Regions from separate parts of the Bacillus sp. ABA4_010 genome, predicted to be linked through region 2. Evidence: riboswitches for the same ligand, from Rfam matches in the RefSeq annotation. Region 2 holds a riboswitch; each other region holds the start of a gene.
The links. Region 2 has a riboswitch for thiamine pyrophosphate ahead of ACXAEO_RS13205 (acetylornithine deacetylase). Riboswitches for the same ligand answer to the same signal wherever they lie in the genome.
Positions count from the first base shown of each region.

Region 1 (2,268 bases), 270 kb from region 2:
TATTCGCTGGATTTACTGCAATTTCATTTGAAAACTCCGTAATGGACTTCGGGCTTTGCGCCCCGCCTTTTGTTTTGCGATTTCGTTTTGTCATGAAATCCCCTCCTGTCTTGTAAGTGTAGGACCACCTACTTTTTTAATATGCCCGAATTATTTTTTCTTGTGCATAGCTTATCATGATTCTTGCTGACGATTTTTTTAAAACTATTTTCTTTTAGAACATAGTTTGGTTTGAAAATATTATAGTTGCATTTCTTTAATTTTTTGAACAAGAAAAAAGCATCATCTCTCTTTTGCGTTTGTTTATACTGTTCTTTCTGCCAAGAAAACCTTCCCATTCGCTGTAACAGCGGAAACGTCCGTGTTAGCAAGTGCATTTAATAATTGGATTTGGAAGCTTCCTGGTCCTAACTCAGCACTTTCATGCGCTGCTATTTCAGCAGCTACTCCGTAATAAGTTAAGGCTGACACAGCAGCAGCCATTAAATCCACCGAAACTGCAGCAAACGCCCCAATCACAGATGTCAACAAACACCCTGTTCCTGTTACTTTCGTTAAAATTGGATGACCGTTTTGAATAAGAATTGTGTCCTCTCCATTTGACACGACATCTTCCTTCCCTGTAATCACAACCACACAGTCAAGTTGTTTCGCTGCTTTTTCCGCTAAACTAACAATATTGCCAGCGCCTTCTCCTGCATCGACCCCTTTTACTTCCCAACTATCACCAACGACATTGGCAATTTCACCAGCATTACCGCGAATAATGGACACATTCAATTCCTTCAACAGCTTTCGGGCTGTTTCCGTACGATACGGAGTCGCTCCTGCTCCTACTGGATCTAATACGATAGGAACACCATGCTCATTCGCTGATGCTCCTGCCACAAGCATCGTTTCTATTTCTGATTCAGTTAACGTGCCGATATTTAATACAAGCGCTCCTGCGATTTTAGCCATATCCGCTGCCTCTTCCTTCGCATAGGCCATGACCGGAGAAGCCCCAAGCGCCAATAAACCGTTTGCTGTAAAATTCGTCACTACTACATTTGTAATATTATAGACGAGCGGATTTTTCGTTCTTACCTCTTTTAATAACGGTGCATATAATTTATTTTCCATTTATAGTCCCCCTTTTTATATACAAAAAAGCCGCCCCTGACTGGAGCAGCTTTCAACTATGTTACTTAAACCCGCTCCACTTTCCTACGCTGGTATCACCCAGATCAGGTACAAAGGGTCCGGAACATCTATTCCATCTCAGCCGTATGGCTCCCCTAGTGGCTTCATCGTTATTCATTTTCCTTTCTACTATACTACGAATTAAGCAAGAGAGGCAATGCTTACCATTGCCAAAACAACACTAATTCCGTCTATTTTTGATAACCTTTGTCACCTTGCAGGAAAAAGGAGGAAGTGTTAGGGAATACAATGCATTAACAAATTCTATCATCATTTTTCTCGTTAGGATTAATGTCGAAAGGGTGAAACATTTCATGGTACAAACGTATACAGTAGGAAAATTGGCTAAAAGACTCAAAGTGGAAAAACGGATGATTTTACAGTGGGAGACAGAATTCAGCGATTTTCTTGAAGTCACACGCGATAAAAACAATACCCGCCATTTTTCGGAAAACGATTTACAGCTATTAAAGGAAGTAAAGCAATGGACAAATCAAAATATGGGGCTTGAGAAAATAAAAGAGCACTTGCTTCAAAAAAATACTCCCATTGAGAAAAATCCATTAACTCCTGAACCATCAGCTTCTATTGTCAGCAATCAGACAGCCAATGTTGAAGGAGAGCTTGTAGAAGCGATTCAGCATTACAAAGACGTATTCGAAGTACTTGAAAGCTTCAAGCGGGATTTGCTTCAAGAGATGCGGGAAGGCATTCGCCAAGAAGTGCGAGAAGAAGTATTGGAAGAAGTGAAACGAGAGATTTCAAAAGGTGCCCAGCAAACGACTGAAACAGTGGAAACTTTTGCTTCTTTCCTCACCCAATCTTCTGAGAACACAACGAAAGAGCTGCAGCAATTGGCGAAAGGGACAGAACAGACGGCGAAAACGATGGAAAGTGTCGCCTCGTCTATTCAAAAAACGTCGGCTCAAACGGCGAAAGAACTGAATCAACTCTCTAAAGAAGCCGAACATACGAAGAAAACCGTTGAAGAGTTTACCTCTTTCATGATTCGTTCTTCTGAACATACAACGAATGAACTGGAAGACATATCAAAGGATACCCAGCAAGCCATTGAAACGATTGAAG
Region 1 is NZ_JBSWUN010000003.1:2,153,684-2,155,951, forward strand. Features, by position in the region: gene ACXAEO_RS12055 (hypothetical protein) at 1-94, opposite strand, end outside; gene thiM (hydroxyethylthiazole kinase) at 304-1,122, opposite strand; TPP riboswitch at 1,187-1,289, opposite strand; gene ACXAEO_RS12065 (helix-turn-helix domain-containing protein) at 1,497-2,268, shown strand, end outside.
Region 1: it holds a riboswitch for thiamine pyrophosphate, as region 2 does, so the genes downstream of both, thiM (hydroxyethylthiazole kinase) here and ACXAEO_RS13205 (acetylornithine deacetylase) in region 2, are expected to answer to the same signal.

Region 2 (2,268 bases):
TTCTTTTTATGGGCATATGCTGCATCGTGCTTACGACAGACCTGCCGCTCAGTCTGTTGATGTATAGCGGAAAGTTTCCAATAGTAGACATATTGTTCGTATGAAGAGAATAGTGGTTCAAGCACCTTACATCCATCGAAGTGTGATGGTTAGATGACAGCATTCGGTTCCGCCCGCTTTAGAAGATAGTTTTAGTTGGATGCCGTCAGGATTAAAGGATGTGTTCACCGTAGATTGAATACCAGTTGATTTAATCAATTCATCGACTGCTTTTGAATTGGATTGCTGTGCGGCCTTCATAATCTTGGAGTCAAACTCTTTTGATTCGGCCAACTTGTTTAGCAAAATACTTGCATCTTTCATGAGCGTTTGCATGGCGATGGCAGATTGGTTAAATAAAGTCGGATCTACATCTGGATAAGGTCTCACATCTATGGACATAGTCGTGTAAGATAAAGGATGAACAGGTGAATATACGCGGACTGGTTGATGAATAGACACCGGCTCATAATATAGCCAGGAGGCCCCATGAGGATATACATATATATACGGATTCATAAACATCGTAGACTTGCTCCTTCCCTTGATAAAGTTCTTTACACTATACGGAAAAAAGCTTGGCGCTGTGCAGAGTTCGTATGTAGATGGGAAGGGTAAACACGTAAAGAAAAATATTTTTATTGAACATCCCAATTAAATGTGTTAAAAATAATGAAGAGGTTGTCTGAAAAGGAGAAAATTCCCTCTTTTCAAATAACCGTAACAAAATAAATCTACCAAATACATTAATACAGAGATTTTGGTAAACAGTCTGTTTTTATGTAATGGTACACACATTCACCTAATTAAATAGTAATCACCACTAGGGGTGCTTAGAAAAGCTGAGAGAGGCGAATATGCCTTAACCCTTACCACCTGAACTAGGTAATACTAGCGTAGGGAAGCGGTGTTGTAATCCGTTGTATCGCCATCATCGTGTCATGGGTGGATAAATGGAATAATCTACGTTTACAACCGCTTCTTTCTCAAATAGAAGCGGTTTTTTATTTGTTCAAAAGGAGGGATGAACATGGAGAACATCTTGCAACCATTAATTGATCAAGTGGAGGAGCGTCAAGAAGAGCTCATTGATTTGTTGAAAACACTCATTTCGTTTCAAACACCTGCTCCGCCAGCCCGTAATACGGCAGAGGCCCAATCATATGTTGCTTCTTTTTTGAGTAAGCTTGGTTTCGAGATTGATCAATGGGATGTTTATCGAAACGACCCGAATGTAGTAGGTGTATTAAAGGGAGTGAAGCCAGAGAATTATAAAAGTTTAATTGTGAATGGCCATATCGATGTTGCAGAAGTGAGTGAAGAGGAAGAATGGGAAGCGGACCCTTTCATTCCCATTGTAAAGAATGGGGCAGTGATTGGACGCGGTGCAGCAGATATGAAAGGTGGCCTTGCTGGAGCATTGTTTGCGATTCAGCTTCTTCGCGAGGCAGGCATTGAGTTTCCAGGGGACTTGATTTTTCAATCCGTTATTGGCGAAGAGGTAGGAGAAGCAGGAACTCTTCAATGTTGTAAAAGGGGTTATACCGCCGATTTTGCGGTAGTCGTCGATACGAGTGATTTACATATTCAAGGGCAAGGCGGTGTCATTACGGGGTGGATTACAGTCAAAAGTCGCCAAACATTCCATGATGCGACAAGAAGAAGTATGATCCACGCTGGCGGAAATTTATTCGGGGCAAGTGCCATCGAAAAAATGATGAAAGTAATAGAAGGCTTACAGGAGCTTGAGCGTCATTGGGCAGTGACGAAAAGCTATCCGGGCTTTCTTCCAGGAACAAATACTATTAATCCTGCGGTTATTGAAGGGGGCCGGCATGCTGCATTTATTGCGGATGAGTGCCGACTATGGATCACCGTTCATTACTATCCGAACGAGTCGTACGAACAGGTGGCCAAAGAGATTGAAGAACATATCAGTCATGTCGCAAGGGCTGACATTTGGCTAAAAGAAAATCCTCCGATATTTGAATGGGGCGGAACGTCGATGATTGAAGATCGGGGCGAAATCTTTCCGGCGTTGGAAGTCGACCCAAATCATCTAGGTGTTCGCTTGCTAGCAAAGTCACATGAAGAGGTGCTGGACCAGCCTGCTGTGATGGATGTTTCACCGACTGTGACAGATGGAGGCTGGTTAGGGGAAGCGGGGATTCCGACAGCAATTTATGGTCCCGGTGATTTACATAACGCTCATGCCGTCAATGAGCAAAT
Region 2 is NZ_JBSWUN010000003.1:2,419,798-2,422,065, reverse strand. Features, by position in the region: gene ACXAEO_RS13215 (bile acid:sodium symporter family protein) at 1-67, shown strand, start outside; gene ACXAEO_RS13210 (YuzC family spore coat inner layer protein) at 127-564, opposite strand; TPP riboswitch at 855-959, shown strand; gene ACXAEO_RS13205 (acetylornithine deacetylase) at 1,070-2,268, shown strand, end outside.

Region 3 (2,268 bases), 1.1 Mb from region 2:
AAAAAATTGTAGTAGGAAAACAATCATTCATTTGAATGCTGTATACCGGTTAAATAAACGTTTGTTTAACTGGTATTTTTTATGGGGAAATGGAATGAGTCGATATAGGAAAAAGCCAGAAGATGAAGGATATATCTTAAAGGCAGGAGAAGTATAATAATTAATGATGCGATCATTATTCAACGAAAAGAGGTTAACGGTGCAGTTGCTGAAATATATATTCTTTATCACAGCGGTTGTCGGGCAATTAATGGGAATGGTGCTGCTTTTTATTGATCGACAAAAGGCGGTTATCTTTTTTGTCGTTTATGGACTTGCGTTAGGCTTGCTGCTTGCTGTACTGATTGTTGAAAGAAGAAAAGAGAAAAAGGAGGATGATGAACGTGATTATCGTGACTACTGATTTTGTACCAGGTAAAGAAATTAAAGAACTGAAAGGGTTTGTACGCGGAAGCACTGTGCAGTCCAAGCATATTGGAAGAGATTTAATGGCTGGATTGAAGACGATTGTTGGAGGAGAAATCAAGGAATATACAGACATGATGGATACGGCCCGTCAGCAAGCGATCGGACGTCTTGTTGAGGATGCCCAGCAAAAAGGAGCCAATGCTGTCATTGCTTTACGTCTTGAAACGTCGAATGTTATGCAAAATGCGTCAGAAATTATGGCTTACGGCACGGCTGTGTATGTCGAATAAGAGACGCTTACATTTTAGGTCTTGCCAAAAATAGCAAGTGTGTTATACTAAGGGCGTAAAAAAAATAAATAATTTGAAAATTCACTAGGGGAGTCCATTCGGACTGAGACGGAGCGCATTCGGACCCTTTGAACCTGATCTGGCTTATACCAGCGTAGGGAAGTGGTAACGTAACGATTGAGATAAAATTGTTATATTCAACCCACTCTGCTGGCAGAGTGGGTTTTTATATTGTTTTAGGTGATAAAGGAAGGTCAAAAAATGAAAAAAGTGCCACAGTTTCATGCTGTATCAACAGGAAAACAGCCGATTGATGAATTGATTCAGACTGTTGCTGCCGTTCATCCGAATGTGGATGCGATTCATTTACGGGAAAAGACAAAAACAGCTGCAGAACTCGTTTACATCATAGAAGAGCTGCAGCGAAGCGGGGTTCCTCTTTCTAAAATTATTGTCAATGATCGTGTCGATGTGGCGTGTGCGATGGGAGTACGGGGGGTTCATCTTGCGTATCACAGTTTACCACTTGAGCGAGTGAGAAGCTGTTTTCCAAGCTTGCTTGTCGGAAAATCGGTTCATTCAGTAGAGGAAGCGCAATTAGCGCAGCAACAAGGAGCTGATTACGTGTTTTATGGGCATATATATGCATCGCAATCGAAACAACAAGAGCTGCCTCGAGGGCTTGCTTCGTTGAAAGCAGTGAAGGAAGCTGTGTCAATTCCAGTTGTAGCGATTGGCGGACTTACACATGAAAATGTCCATGAAGTGATTCAAGTAGGAACTGATGGGATTGCGGTGATGTCAGGCGTGTTTATGGCGAACCATCCGGAAGAGCAAGCGAAACGGTATCAAAATGCTTTACAAAAAAGGGGAGGAATGATGTGAATTCGCATTATGATGTCGCCATTGTAGGCGGAGGGATTATTGGCTGTTCGATTGCGTATCAACTGGCAAAAAGTAATGTAAAGGTAGTGGTGTTGGAGCGAAACAAGGTTGGAAGCGAAGCATCCAGCGCCGCTGCCGGCATTTTAGGGGCACAAGCAGAAATTGATGAAGAAGGACCTCTGCTTCAATTGGCGCTGCAAAGTCGTAGGCAGTTTGGTGAGTTGATTCAGGAATTGCGAGAAGAAACTGGAATTGATGCAGAGCTCATTCAAAAAGGGGTATTAAAACCAGCCCGCTCACCTGAAGAAGCAAGACGCCTAAAGGAAAAAGTAAAACATCATCAAACGTGGGATGCGGATGTTACGTGGCTGACATCAAAAGAAGCAATAATGCAAGAGAAAGAACTTTCGCCGTATTTGGAAGGAGCGATGTACATTCCAAACGATGGGCAAGTCAATCCGGTTAAATTAACCGAGGCTTTGGCTCTTGGCGCTTCTTTTTATGGAGCTGTCATTCAAGAGTATTGTCACGTTCAATCCATTGTCGAGAGGAATGGAGAAGTTACAGGGGTTGCCACTACAACTGGCATGATTCACGCAGATAAAGTACTCGTCACGACTGGAGCATGGGCGAAACAGCTCATGCAGCCGTTTATGGCAAACGGTGATGTGTACCCGGTAAAAGG
Region 3 is NZ_JBSWUN010000003.1:3,490,604-3,492,871, reverse strand. Features, by position in the region: gene modA (molybdate ABC transporter substrate-binding protein) at 1-12, shown strand, start outside; gene ACXAEO_RS18450 (hypothetical protein) at 164-403, shown strand; gene ACXAEO_RS18445 (YbjQ family protein) at 384-698, shown strand; TPP riboswitch at 775-876, shown strand; gene tenI (thiazole tautomerase TenI) at 960-1,583, shown strand; gene thiO (glycine oxidase ThiO) at 1,580-2,268, shown strand, end outside.
Region 3: it holds a riboswitch for thiamine pyrophosphate, as region 2 does, so the genes downstream of both, tenI (thiazole tautomerase TenI) here and ACXAEO_RS13205 (acetylornithine deacetylase) in region 2, are expected to answer to the same signal.